One region of the Micromonospora sp. WMMA1923 genome, then DNA from elsewhere that is predicted to be linked to it. Evidence: riboswitches for the same ligand, from Rfam matches in the RefSeq annotation. Region 1 holds a riboswitch; each other region holds the start of a gene.
What was found. A riboswitch is a leader RNA that binds a small molecule or an ion and turns the genes downstream of it on or off. The one in region 1 is predicted to bind cyclic di-AMP.

Region 1 (7,310 bases):
GCTGGCCGTCGAGGAACACCGCGCCGCCGTCCGGCTCGGCCGGGACCTGATGCCCGAGATCCTCGCCGACGAGGCCACCCGCCGGCCGTACGCGGAACTGACGAAGCTCTCCGCGATCCTGCTCGGCCTCGGTCTGGAGGCGCTCGCCCACCGCCCGGGGCCGCTCGGCCGCGACCGCCCGGAACCACTACGCCTGGTACGCCTCGCCGAAGCCGCCCTCACCACGCTGCACGGGGCGAGTCAGCTCGCCGCCGCCGCGCCCGGCTTCGGTGACCCCTTCGACGTGCCACAGGTCTGCCGGCACCTGGCCGGACTCGACCTCGGCGACCGCTGGGCGCCGCCCCACCTGCCGTACGTGCCCAAGGCCCGGCCGGTCGACGAGCCCTGGCAGCCGCCGGACGCCGCCGACGTGTTGCGCGACGCCCCGGCCCGGCTGGCCCACGACGGCGTGGTCACCATCCTCGGGCTGCACCGGATCGGCGCCGTCGAGGAGGCGATCCGGTCCGCCCCGCCGAACACCGTCGTCACCGCCGTCCTGGTCACCGGCGAGCCCCGGGAACTGCTGCCGTTGGCCCGGCTCACCCTGGTCGAGCTGCGCACCTGCCTGCGCCGCGCGGTGCCGCCGGACGCCTGGCCCCGGGTACGCGTGGTCTGCGACACCTCCGGGGCGGTGGCGGCGGCGGCCGGCGTGCCGGCGGTCAGCGACGCCACCGAATCCGCCGTCCGGATCGAGGCGGGCCGGATCGTCGCCCGCGCCGACGGCTACGGCGCCAGCCACGCCACCTCGGTGTAAGGAAGGGCCCCCTGTTAACGCTTATGGTCGAGAGGGGTACCCCTTTAACCAGCCCCGCGTGCGGCGCGACCCGGTAGGGGCGCGGTCGAGCCGGCAGGCCGGTCGGGCGTACGGCCGGGTGGGCCCGGTAGAGCGCGCGGCTGGCCGGGCCGGTCGGCGCGTGGGCTGCGCCGGGCTGGTGGATGTGCGGCCGGGCGGGCCCGGTAGAGCCCGTGGCTGCGGGCCGGGCTGGTGGATGATGTGTGGCCGGCCGGCCGGCCGGCCGGCCGGGCGGGCGGGCTGGTCGGGCGTGCGGCTGGGCCGGGCGGGCTGGTGAACGTGCGGCTGGGCTGGTCGGGCGTGCGGCTGGGCCGAACCGGGCCGGGTGGTCAGGGCTTGGTGAGTCGGGGCGGGCTCGGCCGGTGGTCGTCACCGGGCGGCGCGGTGCGGGGGAGGGAACGCGGGGTCGACTGCGTTACCGCACGGACGTGAAACGGCCCCGAGTCGCCGGTGAGGGCGGGTCGGGGCCGTCGGGTGCGATGGTCCTGCCGGGCGGTGCTCAGCCGTCCAGACCGACCGGGGAGTTCGGGCGGTCCACGTCGACGAACTCGATGTCGTCGGCGGCCCGGTCGTCCCGGCTGAGCGCGGCACGGGTCGCCGAGGCGGCGGCCCAGCCGATGGCGGCCCCGACCAGGGTGGCCCCGATCAGCAGCGTCCAGGGCAGGGCCGGACGGCGCCCGGCGAGCGCGTCGAAGGCCAGGACCGCCCGGCGGCGGGCCTCGTCGGCGGCGGTGCCGACCAGGTCACCGGCGTCGTCGGCCAGTCCGGCACTGTTGCGCCGGGCCGAGCGGGCGGTGTCCAGGACGCTGTCACCGGCGGAGTGTACGGCGGAGGTCAGGTGTTCCCAGGCCTCGTTCGCGATCCGCTCGGGCCGGCTGCGGCGCTCCAACAGATTGGTGCCGAACATCGTGCTTACCTCCTCGGGTGCCGAAGCTGGGCGGCCACTTCGGACGTGGGTGTCGGGCCGTCGGATTACGGTTCGCGTACTCCGCCAGTGCCCACCAGGCCGCCGTCGCAAACCAGGTTGCCGTCGCGAACCCGGCCGCCGTGGCGAACCCGGAACGCTGTGGCGAAGCCCGCGGTGCGGTCCTGCGTCCGGCGGCGCGGCGTCGGGATCAGCCGTCGGGGTCAGCGGAGGGTGACCACCGAGACGGTGGCCCGGGCGAAGTCGTCGCCGTCGTCATCGTCGTCGTCATCGCCCCCGCCGCCGCCGATGCTGCAGGCCAACAGGAGCGCGAGCAGCGCGGCGGCGCCGGCGAGCGTGGCAAGCCTCTTGGTCATCGGGATCCCTCCGTCGTGGCAACGCCTCTGTGAGCGTGAACTCGGTCCGATGTTAGACATCCCGGTCAATGGCCGGATTTGCCCTGGCCACCCGGGGGATCGTTGCTTCCCGGGGCGCGCCGGTGGCGGAGGGTGTTGGGGTACGGGGGTGCGGACCGCTACTGTGGTGGGCCGACACGTCGGTCGCTGATCGATCGTGAAGATGAGAAGTCGTCGGGAAGTAGCGACGAAAAGTACAGATTGGGGCGTACGTTGTGCCCAATCTGCGAATTGCTCATCCCGAGGGGTGGCGACCGAGGCCGTGGGAGGAATACTCTCGGTCGCGGCCCGCGTACTGATGAGGCGCCCGTTTTGGGCGAGTGGAGGTGCTCGCGTGAGCCTGTCGATCGTGAAGTCTGTTCTTTCCGGTGGTGTCATGGAGATCGCCCCGCGGGGCGAGATCGACGTCGACACCGCGTACGAGGTACGCGAGGCCATCGCCGAAGTGCTCGCCAAGGGGCGTCCCGCCCGGATCGAGCTCAACATGCGACTGGTCACCTTCATCGACTCGGTCGGCATCAGCGCGATGGTGGCCGGCTTCCAGACCGCCGAGGTCAGCGGCGTCAAGCTGATCGTCACGGAGCCGAGCCGCTTCGTGCACCGACAGCTCTGGGTGACCGGGCTGCTCGGTCTCTTCGGCGCACCCGAGCCCTACTACGCCGGTGCCGGGGTGGCTCCCGAGGTGCTGCCCGGGGCCTGAGCCGCCGCGACACCGCCCGGCGCAGGGCCAGCCCGGCATCCGCGCAGGGCCAGCCCGGCGTCCGCGCCGCCGCGACACCGCCCGGCGCAGGGCCAGCCCGGCATCCGCGCCGCCCGGCACCAGGTCGGCCCGGCACGCGACGCTGCCCGGTACCGGTGACCACGAGACACGACAGACGCCCGGTGTCCCACCTCACGGTGGGGCACCGGGCGTCGTTGTCGGTTCGGTCAGTAGACCGACAGGTGGACGTGGTTCGTGTGGTCGCTGGAGGGGTCTCCACCGGCCCCGCTGTACGACTTCCACCCGCTGCTGGGCAGCCAGATCTGCCGGTACCAGATCACGTAGAGCACGGCGAGCTTGTCGGCGTTGCGGACGTAGTACGCCGCCAGGTTGTTGCCGTACGTCCGGTCTCCACCGGTGGCGTCGCCGCCGAAGCCGCCCTTCTGGGCCGCGAAGTCACAGGCCCGGCCCCTCGGGTGCTCGCCGGAGCCCCCCGGGCGGTAACAGGAGACGTACCTGGTGAAACCGGCCGCCTTGGCCTGGTTCAGTGCGTGCAGCGTGCGCGGGGTGATGCAGCCGTTGGCGGGGGTCGGGTCGTTGACGCTGCACGACTCCTTGGGCCAGGAGCCGTCGGAGTTGCGCGGCGCGGCCTTGGCGGTCTTGCTGCTGCTGCCACCCGGCCCGCTGGAACTGCCCCCGCTGGACCCGCCGCCGCTGTTGGCGCGGGCGCGTTCCTGGGCCTGGGCCCGTTCCCGCTCCTCGGCCTTCTCCCGGGCCTCCTGCCGGACGGCGACCTCCAGGGCCCGCTCGGCCTGCTCCTTGCGCTTGGCCATGGTGTCGACCTGTTTGCGCTGCTCACGCAGCTCGCCGTCGAGGGCCAGCTTGGTGCGGTTGGCCTTGTCCCGGGTCTCCAGCAGCTGGCGCAGCTCCCGGTCCTCGTTGGCGGCGACCGAGTCGAGGGTGGCGGCCCGGTCCAGGAAGCGCGCCGGTGAGTCGGTGTTGAGCAGTGCCTGGGCGGCGCCGAGCCGGCCGGTCCGGTACGCCACGCCGGCGATCTCACCGACCTTGCCGTTGCGGACGACCAGGTCTGCCTCGATGGTCTTGAGCTGCCCGTTGAGCTCCTGTTGGCGCTTGGTCGACTTCTCCAGCGCGTTCTTCGCCTCGATCCAGCCCGTGCTGGCCGCGTCGAGCTGGTCCCGCAGGGCGGGGGTGCCGCCCTCGTCGTCGGCGGGTGCGGCGAGCAGGCCGGTCGGCGGCATCGCGGCGTGTGCCACCGGGCCGCCGGGCCCGATCGCCGCGCCGAACGCGAGTGTCGCGACGAGTACGGCTGCCATCCGGGCCGTACCGCGTCTGGTGGTTGCCACTACTGCCATGGACGTGTCCTTCCGTCAGCCGCCGACCGGGTTAGCTGACGGGTTCGGGACGGAAGATCCCTACCGCTGAAGCGGATACACCCCACGGACTGTGGTTCCCCGGTTCGCCGCGGTGGGCGATTAGGCGGCGGCCACCGCAGGCGCCGTTGGGCGCCGCCTGGCGGAGGCCGGGACCGAGCCTACCGGTGCCGGTGTGACCCGTGCAGGCGCTGGGGCCTGTGGGACGGGTCGTGACAACGGTAGAACATGCACGAAAGGGACAATACACCCAGAGATTTAAGGTTGCGCTAATTACCACTCAACCGCACCACAGGCCCCAGGTGACGCTCCGGGCTCGATCTGCAACGTGGCGTGCTCGATGTGGAAGTCCTCCCGCAGCGCCGTCCGGGCGGCGGAGAGGACCGGGCCGACCTCGGCGTCGGGGGTCATCGTCAGGTGGGCCGAGGCGACCTCCATCCCCGAGGTCAGGGTCCACAGGTGCAGGTCGTGCACCTCGGCCACCCCGGGAACCGCGCTGAGCCGGTCGTGCACCTCGGTCACCTGCAGGTGCTCCGGGGCGGCCTGCACCAGGATGCGCAGCGCAGCCCGGGCCAGCCGCCAGGTCCGGGGCAGGATGAACACCCCGATCCCGACCGCCACCAGGGGGTCGACCCACCACCAGCCGGTGGTCATGATCACCAGGGCCGCGCCGATCACCCCGAGCGAGCCGAGCAGGTCGGCGAGCACCTCCAGGTACGCCCCGCGCAGGTTGATGCTCTCCTGCGCACCCTTGCGCAGCAGGCCGAAGGCGACCACGTTGGCCAGCAGGCCGAGCACGGCCACCCCGAGCATCGGGCCGGTGAGCACCTCCGGTGGTTCGCCGAGTCGGCGTACCGCCTCGATCAGCACGTAGACCGCGACGCCGCTGAGCAGGACCGCGTTGGCCAGCGCGGCGAGCACCTCGAGGCGGTAGAGGCCGAAGGTGCGCTGCGGGTCGGCGGCCACCCGCCGGGTGGCGGTGATCGCGGCCAGTGCCATGCCGATGCCGAGCACGTCGGTGAACATGTGCCCGGCGTCGGAGAGCAGTGCCAGCGAGCCGGTGCCGAAGGCGGCGACCGTCTGCACCACCGTGAAGACGGCCAGCAGCAGCAGGGCGGCCCAGAGTCGTCCGCGGTAGCGGTGCCCCGCGTTGGTCACCGCGGCCTGGTGGTCATGTCCTGCGCCCACGCCAACACCCTCCGTCTGCCGACCGGACCCGGTCCAACATATGCTCACATCGCAATGTGTGCAAGCAAAGGGTGCCGGTCGGTCAGTCGGCGGGTTCCAGGGTGGTCAGGCGCTGGGTGGCCCGGGACAGCGCGACGTAGAGGGTGCGTACCCCGGAGCCCGGATCGGCCCGGATCTCGCCCGGCGCGACCAGCAGCACCCCGTCGTACTCCATGCCCTTGGCCTGCAGGCTGGTCACCACCTGGAGCCGGGCGCCGCCGAGCCCGCCCAGCCAGCCGGCCACCTCGGCCCGGCGCGGTACCGGGGTGATCACCCCGACCGTCCCGGCGACCTGGTCCAGCAGCGTGGTCACCTCCGCCACGGTCGCCACCGCCAGCTCGGCCGCCGGCACCACCCGCTGCACCGGCTCGACCCCGGTGGACCGCACCGCGGTGGGCAACGCCAGCTCCGGGTCGAGCCGGCGGATCTCCGCCGCCGCCACCGCGAAGATCTCCGCCGAGTTGCGGTAGTTCGTGGTCAACGTGAAGTGGTGCCGGGGCCGCCGACCCAGCGCCTGGTCCCGGGCCCGGGTCAGCTCCGCCGGATCACCGGTCCAGGCGCTCTGCGCCGGATCACCCACCACCGTCCAGGAGGCCAACCGCCCCCGCCGGCCGATCATGCGCCACTGCATCGGCGAGACGTCCTGCGCCTCGTCGACCACCACGTGGGCGTACTCCCGGTAGTCCTCCGGCCGCTGCCGGGCCGCCTCGCGGGCGGCGCGCTGCCGGTCGCCGAAGGTGCTCAGCTCCCGGACCCCGCCGGCCAGCTGGAACGGGTCACGCCTGGCCCGCGCCGGCTTCATCGGCTTGCCGAGCAGCGCGTCCAGCTCGTCGAGCAGGGCGATGTCGGCGATGGTCAGGCCCTCGGTGTCCAGACTCCGCCAGGCCTCGGTGAGCAGCCGGATCTCCACCCGGGACAACACCCCACCCGCGTACGCCCGCAGCCGCTCGGGGCGGGCCAGCCAGCCCAGCACGTGCCGGGGATGCAGCCGGGGCCACCACGCCTTGAGGAACTCCCGGAACTCCGGCCGGTCGGCGATCTCGTCCTCGAACGAGCGCTGCTCCGGCAGCCGCCCCACCCGCAGTCGCCGGGCCTGTGCCCAGAGTGCGGCGAAGACCCCGTCGAACCCGGCGCGGCGGACCTCGTTGCGGCGTGCCCCCCGGGACAGCGCCCGGTCCCGGATACCGGTCAGCTCCTCGGCGCCCAACCGCAGCAGCTCACCCCGGTACAGCAGGCGCAGCTCGGTGGGGCCGTCCGGGACCGCGTCGCGCACCGCGCGTTCCAGCACCCGCCGCATCCGCAGCGACCCCTTCACCGCCGCCACCTCCGGCGGGTCGGTGCGGGTCGAGGTCAGCCCGAGGAAGAGCGTGCCCAGGGAACGCAGGGTGGCGGTCTCCTCGCCCAACGACGGCAGCACCGAGGCGATGTACTCGACGAAGACCGTGGACGGGCCGACCACCAGGATGCCGCCGCCGGCGTACCGGCTGCGGTCGGCATAGAGCAGGTACGCCGCCCGGTGCAGGGCGACCGCCGTCTTGCCGGTACCGGGGCCGCCGGAGACGATCGTCACGCCCGAGGCGGGGGAGCGGATCGCCTCGTCCTGCTCCCGCTGGATGGTGGCGACGATGTCCCGCATGCCCCGTCCGGTGGCCTTCGAGAGCGTGGCCAGCAGCGCGCCGTCACCGACCACCGTCATCTCCGCCGGCGCGGCGACCGGGTCGAGCAGGTCGTCCTCGATCCGGGTGACCCGCTCACCGCTGGACTGGATCGTCCGGCGGCGCACCACGCCCAGCGGCGCCGCCGGGGTGGCCCGGTAGAACGGCTCGGCGGCCGGCGCCCG
Region 2 (7,310 bases), 2.3 Mb from region 1:
CGTCGGCCGGTCAGGCCAGCGGGGGACCGCGCCGGGCGGGCAGACCCCGGACCGGCTCCGCCGCGGGCACCCGCACGGGCACCGGCACCACGGCCGGGGCGGTGCCGTCGACCCGGGGGGACGACGGCTGCTGCGGGAGGGCCACCTCGGTGACCCGATCCAGGCCCGGGGAGTCCGACCACGACTGCGCCCCGCCGTCGACCGCGAGGTGGTCGACGGGTCCGGTGCGGCTGTGGACCGGGCCGCGGTGGCCGGTCCCGAAGGGACCGTCGAGCACGAGGCGGCTGTCGGTCACGAGGCGGCCGTCGAGCACGAGGCGGCTGTCGGGCGCGGTGGCGCTGCCGGACCCGGCGGGTGCGGCGGACGCGGGCGGACCGGAGAGCGCGAGGGCCGCGCCACCGAGGCCGAGGGTGAGCACCAGGAGGGTCACCGCCAGGCGGGTCAGCTCCCGCAGCGTCACCGGCCACAGGGGGCGGGTGGACGTCACGGGCGGCATCCCACCAACCTAGCGCCCCGGCCCGGCCGGGACCAACCACGTGACCGGACCCATTCACTCCCTTGTGGACGCCGGCACCGGATGGCCCTTTGTCAACCGAGGTGGACGTACCTGGTGGGTCGGCCCGCACCCCGGGGTACGCCGTCAGTTACGACCGTGGGGTTGCCGTGGCCCGGAGGCGCCCAGTTGCTGATCGGTGGCAGCCGGCCGGGTGGCGGTGGTCGGCGGTGTCTGTCCAGGGTCCGGCGCGGCGGCCGACCGAAGGGCGGCGATCTCCGCGGTCGGTGCGGACGGCGACTTCCGAGCGATGAGCTTGTCGATGTGTGCGTCCGTGCCGAACGAGCCGACGTCGATCGCACCCACCCGCAGGTAGTTGTTGATCAGATCCTGGGTCTGCGGGGGGCAGGCCGGCGGGTAGGAGCCATGGTTCAGGACGTTCTTGATCGCGGTGTCCGGGTGGAGCGTCGTCCCGTCCGCGCTGGTGGCCGAGGCGGGCAGGGGCTTCTTCCAGTTCGCGGGTTCATCCAGGTGCTTCATGATGAACTCGCCGAGGTTCTCCCAGTACGTCGCCGGAGACGCCGGGTTGCTGTCCGCTTTTCGTGGCATGGCAGGCACGACGTGTCACCCGGGTTCCGGGTTCAGCCGCGGTGCCGACTTGTTCGGTGACCGGCGGTGAGGCTGGTCACCCGGTGGCGGTCCGGATCCGGTCAGGAGGGCGGGGCGGCGGGGGTGGATCGGGGTGCGGCATCGGCGGTGAAGAGGGCGAGCAGGTCACCCACCTGGCGGTCCGCCTCGGCCGGGTGCCGGAAGTGGCCGTCCGGATTGACGGTGTACTCGTTGCGCCGGCCCACCCGGGTGCGCCGCAGGTAGCCGCCGGCCTCCAGGTCGGCGACGATCGCCTGGGCGGCGCGCTCGGTGACCCCTACCTCGTCGGCGACGTCCCGGAGCCGGGCGGTGGGGTTACGCGCGATGGCGAGCAGGACGTGCGCGTGGTTGGTGAGGAAGGTCCAGTGCCGGGTGCTCCCGCTTCCGCGTGGTGTCGTCGCCATGTCCGTCAAGATACGACCAGCCTTCACGATCGTCGTTCGCGAGCCGGTCGACGTGAACCGTCGTCCCGACACCTGAAATGCATATCACGTATAGCTTGACGTGTCTTGCGCTGCGTGTGAACGTGGTGGCGGACCGCGTCCGTGGCGGACGGGGTCGACCGGTCACCTTCCGAAGGGTGAGGACGTTGATCTCCACTCCGTCGACCGGGTCGCAGTCGGACCCGGAGCTTCCTCCCGCCCAGCCGCCGTCGGCACAGCCCGATCCGCCGCAGACCCCGGAACAGGCGCTCGCCGAGCTGTACGCGGGCAACCGCAGGTTCGTCACCGGTACGCCGCGGCACCCCAACCAGGACGTCGGACACCGCACCGCGGTCGCCGGTGAACAGCACCCCTTCGCGGTCATCGTCGGGTGCTCCGACTCCCGGCTCGCCGCCGAGATCATTTTCGACCGTGGGCTGGGTGACCTCTTCGTCGTGCGGACCGCCGGCCACACCACCGGGCCCGAGGTGCTGGGCAGCGTCGAGTACGCGGTGACGGTCCTCGGCACGCCGCTGGTGGTGGTGCTGGGGCACGACTCGTGCGGTGCCGTGCAGGCGGCCGCGACGGCGGTCAGCACCGGGGCCCGGCCGCCGGGACATCTCGGCGCGGTGGTCGACGCGGTGGTGCCCAGCCTGCGCCGGGCCGCCGCCCAGGGAGTCGACGACCCGGCCCGGATCATCGACATCCACATCGCCCAGACCGTCGAGGAGCTGTTGGGCAACTCGGCCGTGCTGGCCGCCGAGGTGGCCGCCGGCCGCTGCACCGTGGTCGGCATGTCCTACCAGCTGGCCGCCGGAGAGGTGCGGACGGTGGCCGCCGCCCCGGCCGCCGGCTGACCCCGCCCACACCGGTCAGGACAGGCGAACGGGCCGCCCCCGCGTGGGGGACGGCCCGTTCGGTGTCTCGGGGTGGTCAGAGCAGCGAGACGTGTACGTGGTCGGTGTGGTTCGACGGTCCGCTGTAGGAGCTCCAGCCGGTGGCCGGGAACCAGATCTGCCGGTTCCAGATGACGTAGTAGATGCCCAGCCGGTCGGCGTTGCGTACCAGGAACGCGGTCAGGTTGTTGCCGTACATCCGGGTGTCGTTGTTGTGCCAGGGCGCGAAGCCGCTGTTCTGCAGCGACCAGTCACAGGCCCGGCCCTTGGGGTGCTCCCACGGGCCACCGGGGCGGTAGCAGCCGACGAACCGGTCGAAGCCGGCCCGCTTGACCTCCTTGTACATGTGCAGCGTGCGCGCCGTGATGCAACCGGAGGTGGTGGGGTCGTTCTCGGTACAGCTCATCGGGCGCCAGTTGCCGTTGGCGTCGCGGCCCGGGGCGATCTTGGCCACCGGTGACGTGGCCACCACCAGGCCCCCGGTCAGGCCGGTGCCGCCGACGAGGGCGAGCGACTTCTCCGCCTCCCGCTTCTGCTTGGCCATCACCGAGGCCTGCTTCTGCTGCTCGCGTACCTCGGCGTCCAGGGCCTGCTTGGCCTGATCGGCCTTGTCCTTGACCGTCTGCACCTCGGCCAGCTTTCGGGCGTTGACCATGTTCAGCTCGTCGAGCGCCTGGGCCCGCTGGACGAACGAGTCCGGCGCGTTGCTCTCCAGCAGCATGGCCATCCCGCCGATCCGGCCGCTGCGGTACGACTGGGCGGCGATCCGACCGACCTGCGGGGCCAGCTCGTCCAGCTCGTTCTGGGCGCGGCGCACCTCCATGTCGAGCTGCAGCTGCCGCTTCTTGGACTTCTCCAGCTTGGACTTGGCCTGGGTGTAGCTGCGGTTGGTCGTCTCGATGACGTCGTTGAGCAGCTTCGAGTCGCCGTCCTCGTGCCCCGAGGGCTGGGCGGGCTGAGCCATGGCCGGCAGCGGGCCGGAGAAGATGGCCAGTGCGGTGAGCACGGCCGCCGCCGGCGTCAACCAGCGGCGTAGGAGTGCCGTCACAGTCGTCCCTTCCGTCGGCCGCCGACCGGGTTAGCTGACGGGTTCGGGACGGAAGTGGCCCCTACCGCTGGTGCGGATTCACCCCATGTACCTGGTTCCCCGGCTCGCCGTTCGGCGATTGGGCGGCGGTACCGCTGGCGCGGGTGCGCGCCTTCGGCGGTGACCGGCAGCGAGGTTACCCGAGAGTCGGCGCTGGGATCTACGTCCGGATGCCGACTCAACGCGTAATTTCTCCGCGATGTCGCGTGACCAGTGATGTGCTTCTCATCAATGGAGTCGTCGGCGGTCACGCTGAGGAGTGTCACCATGCGGTGTCGGTGCTCCTTTCTTGGTCGGGCCACCTCGCGGGGGCGTCGGGGGACTGACTGGCGGCCCGGGGTGCGCTCAGTGCCTGGAGCGCGTCGTCCCGCGGTGCGGGCGGGCGGGCCGAGCCGGTGCCGCCACCAGGCGGGGTGGGGGCTCCGGCGGTGGTGGCGGCCCGGTCGGTGGCGGTGCCCCGACCGGCGGCGGTCACCAGCGCGGCGAGCGCGGTGGTGAGCGGTACGGCGGCGATCAGCCCGAGCGTGGCGACCGCGCTACGGACGATCTCCTGGGCCAGGAACTCGCTGGTCAGCACCTGACTGACCGGTCGGGAGTCGGCGACCAGCAGAAGCAGCAGAGGCAACGACGCGCCCGCGTACGCCAACACGATGGTGTTGACGACGGACGCGATGTGCGCCCGGCCGACCCGGGTGGCCGACCGGTAGAGCTGGAGCCGGGACAGTCCCGGGTTCGCGTGGGCCAGTTCGGTGACCGTGGCGGCCTGGGTGACCGTGACGTCGTCCAGCACCCCGAGGGAACCGATGATGATCCCGGCGAGCAGCAGCCCGTGCAGGTCGACGTTGCCCTGGAACATCGACAGGGTGGTGGCCTCCTCGGTGCCGTACCCGGTCAGGTGGGTGGCGGCGGTGGCCGCGCTGCCGAGCAGACCGGTGACCACCAGGCTGCCCAGCGTGCCGAGCACGGCCACCGAGGTCTGGGCGCTGATGCCGTGGGTGAGGTACAGCACCACGAACATGATCAGTGCGGCGCCGACCACCGCGACCAGCAGCGGTGACCGGCCGGCGCTGATGCCGGGCAGCACGAAGGTGAGCAGGATGGCGAAGCTCGCCACCAGGCCACCGAGCGCGGCCAGGCCGCGCCACCGGCCGAAGGCCACGATCGCGGCAGCGAAGAGGACGGCCAACCAGATCAGCGGCTTGCCCCGCTGGTGCTCGGCGATGTTGTAGCTGCTCGACTCGGGGTCGGCCGGATCGGTCAACTCCACCAGGACGATCTCGTCACCGACGGCGATGGTCGGCGCCCCCGGACCGTCCGGGATCGGCGTCTCGACCTGCTGCCCCTCGTCGGGTCCCTGCTCGACCCGGACGGTGGCGGTGCCGCACGGGCCCTCGGGGGCGGACGCGGGGCCCTCCGGGGTCGGCGCGGCAGGTGGGCACGCCTCGGTCACCACCCGGGTCACCGTGCCGTGGTACCGGGGCACGTCCCCGCCCCCGTCGACCTGCGGTGCCCGGTCCGGCCAGAGGATCAGCGCGGCGACCAGGGTGACGAGGAAGAGCGGCACCACGGTCGCGACGAGGACCCGCCGTACCCCCGGCGGGGTGGGCGGGGCGGGACGGCTGTGGTCGGCACCCATCTGCGACTCTCTCCAAACGATCCACGACGGATTACGTGTCGCCGCGCCGGTCGGTTCACTCGGCCGGCACACCGGTCCGGTTCGCGGCGTTGCGTGCCGGAGTGGTCACGGACTGCGAACCGGGGGCGGCGGTGGGACCCGGATGCCCGTCGCGGGAATGGTAGCCACTCGGCCGACGGGTGCGGAGGTTGTGGGTCAGCCGCGCTTCATCAGCCGGCCGACGGCGGCCATCATCTCGGTGGCCATCTCGTCGGCGTGCCCCTCGGCGGCGCCCTCCTGCATGCAGTGCCGGGCGTGCCCGTCCAGCAGGCCGAGAGCGACCTTGTCCAGGGCGGCCTGGATCGCCGAGATCTGGGTCAGCACGTCGATGCAGTAACGGTCCTCGTCCACCATCTTCTCGATGCCCCGGACCTGACCCTCGACCCGGCGCAGCCGAGCGAGAAGCTGGTCCTTGCTGGCGGTGTAGCCCCGGGTGGGGGGCGTCGAAGTGGTCATGTTCGCCAGGGTACGCCCTACCCCCGGCGGGTATTCCAGGACAAATTACCCCTACCCGGTAGTGGTTGAGATACCCCCCATGGGTATATGGTGGGCTCCGGTCGAGAGGAGTACGGACATGGTCACCGACATCTACCAGGTGCAGGGCATGACCTGCGGGCACTGCGTGCAGGCGGTGAGCGCCGAGGTCGGCGCGCTGGCCGGGGTCGACGAGGTCCAGGTGGACCTGGCAAGTGGTCAGGTCACCGTCACCAGTGCGGAGCCGCTGGACCCGGCCGCCGTCCGGGCCGCCGTCGACGAGGCCGGTTACGACCTCGTGGACCGGTGAACACGGCGGCCAGGCTGGCCGGGTTCCTGCTCGGCCTCGTGGTGGTCTTCGGTGCGGCGTACGGGGTCGGCCAGGCGGTCGGCCCCCGCACCCCCGGCACCCCACCCCCGGCCAGCCCCAGCCTCAGCCCTTCGGGTTCACCCGGCGTGCCGGGTCACGGGCACAACTGACGGGAGCGGAGTGTGACCACCACCGGCAAGCCCCTGGAGTCGGCACCCCACCGGATCGAACTGGCCATCGGCGGGATGACCTGCGCCTCCTGTGCCGCCCGGATCGAGAAGAAGCTGAACCGGATGGACGGGGTCACCGCCACGGTCAACTACGCCACCGAGAAGGCCACTGTCGACTACGGCGCGGCGACCACCCCGGACGACCTGATCGCCACGGTGCGCAGGACCGGCTACACCGCCGCCCTGCCGCCCCCGCCGGCCCCCGCCGCCGAGCCGACCGGCACCGGCCCGACCGCCGCAGGATCGACCGCCGCCGCCGCTGGGCCGGCCGATCCGGTGCGTACCCGGTTCTGGGTGTCGGTGCTGCTCAGCGTCCCGGTGGTGGTGCTGGCGATGGTGCCGGCCTGGCAGTTCACCTACTGGCAGTGGCTGTCGTTGGTGCTGGCCGCACCGGTGGTGGTCTACGGCGGAGCGCCGTTCCACCGGGCCGCCTGGGTCAACCTGCGCCACGGCGCGGCGACCATGGACACCCTGGTCTCGCTGGGCACCCTGGCCGCGTTCGGCTGGTCGGTCTGGGCGCTCTTCCTCGGCACCGCCGGCGAGCCGGGCATGACCCACCCGTTCAGCCTGGCCATCTCCCGCACCGACGGCGCCGGCAACATCTACCTGGAGGCGGCGGCCGGGGTGACCACGTTCATCCTGGCCGGCCGCTACTTCGAGGCGCGGGCCAAGCGGACCGCCGGGGCGGCGCTGCGCGCCCTGCTGGAGCTGGGTGCCAAGGACGTCGCCGTGCTGCGTGCCGGGGTGGAGACCCGGGTGCCGGTGGGCCAGCTGGTGGTGGGTGACCGGTTCGTCGTCCGCCCCGGCGAGAAGATCGCCACCGACGGCGTGGTCGACGAGGGCACCTCCGCCGTCGACGCGAGCATGCTCACCGGTGAGTCCGTACCGGTGGAGGTCGGCCCCGGTTCGGCCGTGGTCGGTGCGACGGTCAACGCGGGCGGCCGGCTGGTGGTCACCGTCACCCGGGTCGGCGCGGACACCCAGCTCGCTCAGATGGCCCGGCTGGTGGAGCAGGCCCAGACCGGCAAGGCGGCCGTGCAGCGGCTCGCCGACCGGATCTCCGGCGTCTTCGTAC
Region 3 (7,310 bases), 1.1 Mb from region 1:
GCATCGCCCTGGACCCGGGCCGGGCGCTCACCGCCACCGACCTCTACACCTTCGCCCAGGTGGCGCTCTACCACGCGGCGAAGACGCTGCGGGTCGAGGGCGTCGACGTCGAGGTGGTCAGCATCCTGCCCCGCTGACCGACGACTCCTCCCGGCCCGACGGACCGGTCCACCCGGCCCGTCGGGCCGCTCCACCCTGCCCGGCCGCTGCCACACGGGCCGCTCCACCCTGCCCGAGATCAACCAGGAGGCGTCGTGTTCCCCGACGAGTTCGACGAGGCCATCGCGAAGCTCCCGATCGACCTGTACCAGCGGGTCCGGGCGCTGAGGCCGCACCTGGACCGCCCGGCCTGCCCCGACTGCCTGCGGATCACCGACCCGGTCGACTTGGCCCTGCTGGCGGCCCGCTACGGGGAGCTGTCCGCCAGCGGCAAACTGATCGCCGCCGCCGAGCGCCTCGCCGCCGCGCACCCGCACGACGCCGCCGAGCCGGACCCGCAACCAGAGACCGCGGTGCCCCCTGCCGCAGGGGCTCCGGCAGCGGGGGCTCCGGCAGCGGGGGCCCCGGGCACAGGGGCCTTGGCAGCGGGGGTCCCCGCGGCAGGGGGTACCCGGGCCGCCGGACGGCGGCCCACCAGGCGACGGCCGTCCAGGGTGGTGGCCGACCGGCGTCGGCCGTCCACGGTGACCGTCCGGCGGATGACCTTCCGCGGTTCACCTGCTGGCAGGTAGCCGATTGATCGACTCGGTTGGGTTGATGTGGCGGTATCAACCGGCCCCGGACGCCGCCATATCGCCCCAACCGAGTCGATCACCATCCACCCTCGTGCACCCACGCTCCCACCTCGGCCGGCCCGTCCCCGTGGCCGGCGACGGACTGGCAGGTCTGGCGGGCCGGGTAACCCTTCAGCCGCAGCTCCAGCCAGGTCATGATGTCGTCGTCGGCGATGGCCACCACCGTGTTGTGGTCGGCCCCGGGGTACGTCCGGTAGTCCACGACGTCGCCCACCGCACAGAGCGCGCCCACGCCCTGGTTGGCCTGGGTCTGGGCGGCGATGGTGTCCTCGGCCCCGTGCACGAAGAGGATCGGCGCGGCCGTGCGGGACCGTACCGTGGAGACGTTGCGGACCCACTCCAACAGCGTCTGGTTGCGGGCCCAGTCGGGGTTCACCCAGCGGGTGATGGGTGGCGTCACCGCCATCAGATGCGCAGCCAGCTCTTCCAGGCAGAGGCTGCGCACCGCCGGCAGTTCGGCGGCGAACTCCGGGGAGAGCAGGTCAGTGGCCTGGATGCGGTCGGGCGCGTACTGCATGGCGGCCACCGCGATGAAGCCGACGAACGCGGCCGAGGAGTAGATCCCCGTCGCGAAGGGGGGCTTCGTCGTGGCCAGGGTGTCCAGGCCGGGGGCGAAGTCGCCGCCGGACGAGATCGGCACCACGCCGAGCAGGTCCAGCTCCGGTGCCCGGTCGGCGGCCAGCTCGCCGGCACCGAGCGCGGCGAGCCCGCCCTCGGAGTGGCCCACCGAGAACCACCGCCGGCCCACCTCGGCGGAGAGGTCGCGCACCGCCCGCACGCTGTCGATCATCGACCGGCCGAGCGCCTGCCGCTCCACGAAGTTGTGCAGCTGCCCAGGCAGGCCGAGCCCCGGGTAGTCGGTGCCGGCGACCGCGTACCCGTCCCGCAGGTACTGGGCCAACAGGCCGCCGTAGTCCAGGTCAGGATCGCGCGACGGCGCGCACTGCGGCGCGACGCCCGTGGTGCCGTGCGCCCAGGAGGTACGCCGGAGGCCGAATTAGAAGAACCTTCGCGTTGTCCGCCCGTCGCAGTGGCTCGGGGCGGACCAGGGTCAGAGCAGCACGAAGAGGACGATGCTCAGCAGCGACAGGCCGAGACCGGCGACACCCAGCAGGATGCCGATGACCGCCAGCGTCTGGTTGGGCGGGCTCTTGAGGGCGGGCCGCCCGAGCAGGATCGCGGCCACCCCGAGAATCCCGCCGATGCCCCAGCAGAGCGCGAAGAACAACGACGCCCCGCCCAGGACCACCGAGACGATGGCCCAGGGGCGGGCCCGGAGGTCGAAGTCGGTGGCGGGCCGCAGGGCGACCGGGGCCACCGGAACCGGGTACGGATACCAGCGGAGCTGGCGGGGCAGGTCGGCCACCTGGCTGGTCAGGTCACCGACGAACAACGCGCCGTGGACGGCGGAGATCCGGCTCTCGTACTCGGCGAGATCGAGGTAACCCTGCTCCAGAGCCTGCGACAGCAGGTCCAGGACCTGGTTCCGCTGTGCCGTGCCCACCCGCTCTTTCAGGTTCATCGCACGAGTCCCGTCCTCCGTCTACGCCGGGGTCCCGGGAGCTGCCGGGACCTCAGCGTAGACAGCATGATCAAGCGAACCGGCTACCGCGGATCGGGGCAGCAGACCGTCAGGGCGTCCGGGACGACCTTCACCTTCATCCGGCTCACCTTCGCGCGGGCGCCACCGTCGAGTTCGTACGTCCTCGGGGTGTCCAGCCGGACGGTGACCTTGCGGGCGCGGGTGATCCGGACGAAGGGTGACTCCTCGGAGCGGCCGGCGGCCATCCGGCTCAGGGTGCGGGCCCAGTCGACCGCGCCGCTGGCGGTGGCCACCCCGACCTCCAGCGCGCCGTCGTCGGGGCGGGCGTCGTCGAAGGCCGGGATGCCGCCGGTGATCGTGCCGACGTTGCCGAAGAGCACGCAGCTCGCCTCGCCGTCGAACCAGTCGCTGCCGTCGACCCGGATCCGGGTACGCACACACTCGCCGCGCACGTGCCGCAGCCCGGTCAGCACGTACGCGAGGCGACCGAGCTTGCCCTTGAGGTTGCGGTCGGCGTCCTTGATGAGTTCGGCGTCGAAGCCGGCGCCGGCCATCACCGCGAAGTGTTCGCCGTTGAGTTTGCCCAGGTCGAGGGTACGTCGCCGGCCACGCAGCCCGATCCGTACCGCCTCGGGCAGGTCCTTCGGAATGCCCAGGTTGGTGGCGAAGAGGTTGGCGGTGCCGGCCGGCAGCACGGCCATCGGCACCCCGGAGCCGGCCATCGCGTCGGCGCTGCGCTGCACCGTGCCGTCGCCACCCCAGACGAAGACCAGCTCGGCGCCCTCCTTCAGCGCCCTGCGGACCTTCTTCGGCGCCTTGCGGCTCTTCGGTACCTCGTACCAGAGCAGGTTCTCGATACCGGCGCTGACCAGCGTCGACCGCAACTGGTCGAGGCCACCGCCGAAGGTCTTCTTCCGGTGCGCGACGACCGCGACGGTGCCGAGCTTCGGCCCGGCGCCGGCCGACTCGGCGGCGGCGTGGCCGTTCGCAGCGTGCTCGGTGGCAGCGTGGTCGGCGGCAGTCGGCTCGGTGGGGTGCTCGTCCAGGGTCCTCGTGCTCATGGTGGTCGCTGTTACCCAGCCGGGCGGTGCGGCACGCGTGTCCACGGTGGAAGAGTCGCGGTGGACGGGTACGGAGGTTCGCCGGAACCGGCCGAGGCGGGGGCTGCCTCGGCCGGGTTCGCGGTCGAGGTCAGATGCTGAGGCGCTGCCCCGGGATGATCAGGCCGGGGTCGTCGCCGACGACGTCCTTGTTGCGCTCGTACAGCGCCTGCCAGCCACCGGTCACGTCGTGCGCGGCGGCGATCTTCGTCAGGGTGTCGCCGGACCTGACCACGTACGTGTCCCGGTCGGTGCTGCGGCTCGCCGGCGGGGCGTCACGCTCGGCGGCCTCGGTCGGGGCCGAGGAGCCCGAGGAGGAGACCGGGCCGCCCAGCGGGCCGCAGGTCGGCCAGGCGCCGATGCCCTGCCCCTTGAGCACCTCTTCGGCGATCGCGATCTGCTGGGCGCGGGTGGCCAGGTCGGCGCGCGGGGCGTACTGCAGGCCGCCGTACGCCTCCCAGGTGCTCTGCACGAACTGCAGGCCGCCGAAGAAGCCGTTGCCGGTGTTGATGCTCCAGTCGCCGCCGGACTCGCACTGGGCGATCGCGTCCCAGTTGACGCTGTCGGCCTGGGCGGGTGCGGCGGTGCCGAACACGGCCGCGAGGCCGGTGACGGCCCCGACGGCGAGGGTGCCGAGTGCCCTGCGGCGGTTGCTGAGGGCGCGGTGTCGGGATTGGTGACGAGTTGCCATGGGTTCCTCCACGCCGACGAGGTGAGCTGTCGGGTTCGGGCCGGGGAGCCCGGCCGCCCGGATCGGGCGGCTTCACCCCGAGGTGACGTGCACCGTGGAACCTGGGTCCCCCGCTCCATGCCTGTGGTGAGTGTTCCGCGAGGCCAGGGGCATGGATTGGGCGTACCGGGCGGCGGTGTCCGCGTCGGCGGACCCGTAAGAATCTAGGGGTGCGCCCCGGTGGCTGCATACGCTGCGTGAGGTTGTTCACCCGGTCACGCGGGGCGACCGGCGCCGGGGTTGCGGTCGGGGCGCGGACGGGGGATCCTGCCGGTTCACCGCCCCTGACCAGGGCATCAGTGTCAACCGTCACCCAACGGGACGGGCGGGACGGGTTTGAACGGGTGTTCACTGGTGAGGTTGAAGGGAACAACGCGTACGAGGGGGGCCGCAGGTGACCAGCCAGACCGGAACCGACCGTCAGGACTTCCCGCCGGAGGGTGTCACCGACCCGATGCTGTGGCGGCTCGCGGTCAGCGTGGCCGAGGAGCACCGGGGTGCCGAGCAGGGGCACTGCCGCAACCTGCAGTGTGCGGATCAGCCGCAGCCCTGCGCGCCGTGGACGTGGGCGCAGCGGGCGATGGAGCTGGCATACCAGCAGGGGCAGACGTTCGGCTACCGGCCGGCGTCGGCGCGGGCCCGGCAGGCACCGCGGCGGCCCGACGCCGCCGCCGCCTGAGGCGGTCCCCGCCCGGATGGGCCGCGTCGACCCTGCCCGGGTCGGCCGCAGCGGGATCACGTACCCGTGGTTCCGTGTCGCGGAGGCCCCGGTCCACCCCGGTACCGGGCGGGTATCAGCCAGATCTGGGAGGCGGGCACCCCGAAGGCCACCAGGCGGACCGTCTCCAGCATCCACAGCGCCGCCCGGGACAGCTGCTGCGCCGGTCGCCGCAGCGGGTCGCCGGCGGCGGGCCGGCCCGGGGTCCCCGCCGACGGGCACCGGAGTCGGCGGACCGCCTCGTACGACAGGCCGAGCGGCTGCCGTGCGGTGACGACGACCGAGACACCTCGGCAGTTGCGCACGATCAGGTCGACCAGGTCCGCGCAGTCGTCGGCCAGGTGGTCGACGTCGTCGAGGACCACGAGCAGCCGCCGGTGTGCCAGCACCCGCAGTAGGCACTGGTCGGTGGACGGCTCGGTGGTGCCGGGCGGGTCGAGCTGACGCAGGAGGAACCCGACCAGGTCGGCGCGGGTGGCGGTGGTGGTGACGTCGACGGTGGCCACCCGGTGGGCGGCGAGGATGGCGGATGCCCGGCGTGCGATCGAGCGGGCCGTCGCCGTCCGGCCGGAGTCGGCCGGGCCGACCAGGGTCACCAGTCGCTGGGTGGCCAGCGAGCGGACGACGGTGTCCAGGTCGACGGTGTCCCGGTCGCGCGTGTCCAGGTCGGTGGTGTCCAGGTCGGTGGCTTCGGGCGGTCGCGCGGTGCCGGGGGCCGACGGGGGGAAGCAGGGGTGGCCGGCCGGATGGCTCGCCGGTACGTCGTCGACCCCGGACCAGGCCCGCCAGAGGTGCCGGTAGGTGTCCACCAGTTCGGGCCCGGGGGCGATGCCGGCATCGGCGGCGAGGCGGGCACGTAGTTCGGCATACCGGTCGAGGGCGGCCGGCAACTGGCGGGTACCGGCCAGCACCGACAGGTACCGGGCCTGCACCGCCTCGTGCAGGGGTGCCACGGCGGCCAGCCGCTCGGCGGTGGCCAGTACGGCCTCGGCCCGGTCCAACCGCAGGCCCAGGGTCACGTACTCCAGGGCCGCGTCGACCCACTCCCGCTGCAGCGTGTCGATTATCGGATGGCCGGGAAGCAGGCTGCGCAGCTCGACCAGTTCCGGGTCCTCCCAGAGCAGGACCGCCAGGTGGAACAGGTGAAAGGCCCAGCGGGGGTGTCCCAGTGGGAGCAGCCGGCGGGCGGTCCGGACGAGTTGCCGGAAGCGGACCAGGTCGGCGTTGTCGTGGTGGGTGCTCAGCTGGTAGCCGCCGGGGCCGGAGCAGATCACGGCGGTGCGGGACCGGCGGGGGGCCTCCGGCTCGACCGATCGACGCAGTCGGGCGATGTAGGTGTGCAGCAGGTGGCCGGCGTTGGCCGGTTGGATGTCTCCCCACAGGAGCTGTGACAGGGTGGCGACCGGCAGGAACTCCCCCGGCTGCAGGGCCAGCGCGGCGAAGAGCGCACGTTGCTTGGCCGGACCGAGGTCGTAGGTCGTCGACCCGTTGCCGGCGCATACCACGCCGAGCACTTTCACCCACACTGAACCGCTCGCTTTTTTCATAGGCTCCCGCCTGACTCCAGAGCCAGGGTAGGACGGCCTGCGGTCACAATCCAGTGTTGCGCAAGGCACTCTGCGTGAGATAGGTGCGTGATTCGCCCCGCTCGCTGCGGACGGGAACTATATAGCTTTCAAGAAGTCTTCAACTCGATCGTGCCAGGATCCGTACCCGTCAGACCCCGCCGACGCGGGCCGCTGCGAGGAACCGGGGAGCGCATGACCGAGGCAGCCGCGATCCCGACCGTGTACCGACCGACGGGCTGGCGTCGGCCGCTGGCCCTCCACCCGCACCTGGTGGACTTCGACATCCGGGGCTTCCACCCCGGCCCGGTCGCCACCCGACAGGCACTCGTGACGGCCGCGGGGTCGTTCCTGGACGGTTTCAACCGGGAACTGGACGTCGGCCCCTCCCACGCCCCGGACCTGGCGGCTGTCCCGCAGGCCTACCGTGGCTTCGCCGTCGAGGGGGCGGCGATGGCCGCCACCCTGCTCGACCGGCTCAGCCCGCTGCCCGGCCGGCGCTTCCGCACCCTCCTGAAAGTCCATCGTGGACGCTACGGCTACCTCGCGTATGTCGGCGCCGGCTGGGCCCTGGCCCGGTTGGACGGCCTCTCGGCCGGGCTGCTCGGCCGACTCGGCCGACTCGGTGCCACCGATCCGCTGGTGCGCTGGCTGGTCTACGACGGTTACGGGTTCCACCAGGCGTTCTTCGACCCGGACCGGACACTGTCGTGGTGGCGGCGGCACCCCGACCGGTGCGACGAGCGGTGCGCCATCCGGTACCAGGGACTGGGGCGCAGCCTCTGGTTCCGCGACTGTGCGGACCCGACGGCACTGGCCGGGCGGATCTCCGGACTGCCCGCCGGGCACCGGGGCGATGT

Region 2: another riboswitch for cyclic di-AMP. It lies ahead of ACN28G_RS28760 (coiled-coil domain-containing protein); the one in region 1 lies ahead of ACN28G_RS17970 (coiled-coil domain-containing protein).
Region 3: another riboswitch for cyclic di-AMP. It lies ahead of ACN28G_RS13090 (transglycosylase family protein); the one in region 1 lies ahead of ACN28G_RS17970 (coiled-coil domain-containing protein).

What each region holds. Positions count from the first base shown of each region.
Region 1 covers NZ_JBMHLZ010000001.1:4,006,672-4,013,981, reverse strand. The annotation lists gene ACN28G_RS17990 (TetR/AcrR family transcriptional regulator) at 1-793, shown strand, start outside; gene ACN28G_RS17985 (hypothetical protein) at 1,332-1,739, opposite strand; gene ACN28G_RS17980 (hypothetical protein) at 1,961-2,113, opposite strand; gene ACN28G_RS17975 (STAS domain-containing protein) at 2,487-2,852, shown strand; gene ACN28G_RS17970 (coiled-coil domain-containing protein) at 3,080-4,225, opposite strand; cyclic di-AMP (ydaO/yuaA leader) riboswitch at 4,230-4,362, opposite strand; gene ACN28G_RS17965 (cation diffusion facilitator family transporter) at 4,517-5,431, opposite strand; gene ACN28G_RS17960 (HelD family protein) at 5,514-7,310, opposite strand, start outside.
Region 2 covers NZ_JBMHLZ010000001.1:6,291,801-6,299,110, forward strand. The annotation lists gene ACN28G_RS28740 (hypothetical protein) at 11-496, opposite strand; gene ACN28G_RS28745 (hypothetical protein) at 641-1,102, opposite strand; gene ACN28G_RS28750 (helix-turn-helix transcriptional regulator) at 1,204-1,545, opposite strand; gene ACN28G_RS28755 (carbonic anhydrase) at 1,842-2,420, shown strand; gene ACN28G_RS28760 (coiled-coil domain-containing protein) at 2,497-3,507, opposite strand; cyclic di-AMP (ydaO/yuaA leader) riboswitch at 3,512-3,642, opposite strand; gene ACN28G_RS28765 (YibE/F family protein) at 3,809-5,182, opposite strand; gene ACN28G_RS28770 (metal-sensitive transcriptional regulator) at 5,378-5,677, opposite strand; gene ACN28G_RS28775 (heavy-metal-associated domain-containing protein) at 5,796-6,005, shown strand; gene ACN28G_RS28780 (hypothetical protein) at 6,002-6,175, shown strand; gene ACN28G_RS28785 (heavy metal translocating P-type ATPase) at 6,188-7,310, shown strand, end outside.
Region 3 covers NZ_JBMHLZ010000001.1:2,896,880-2,904,189, forward strand. The annotation lists gene ACN28G_RS13065 (DUF6119 family protein) at 1-137, shown strand, start outside; gene ACN28G_RS13070 (hypothetical protein) at 255-731, shown strand; gene ACN28G_RS13075 (lipase family protein) at 811-1,695, opposite strand; gene ACN28G_RS13080 (DUF1707 domain-containing protein) at 1,846-2,316, opposite strand; gene ACN28G_RS13085 (diacylglycerol/lipid kinase family protein) at 2,400-3,398, opposite strand; gene ACN28G_RS13090 (transglycosylase family protein) at 3,529-4,128, opposite strand; cyclic di-AMP (ydaO/yuaA leader) riboswitch at 4,125-4,267, opposite strand; gene ACN28G_RS13095 (hypothetical protein) at 4,562-4,846, shown strand; gene ACN28G_RS13100 (BTAD domain-containing putative transcriptional regulator) at 4,903-6,399, opposite strand; gene ACN28G_RS13105 (DUF1702 family protein) at 6,646-7,310, shown strand, end outside.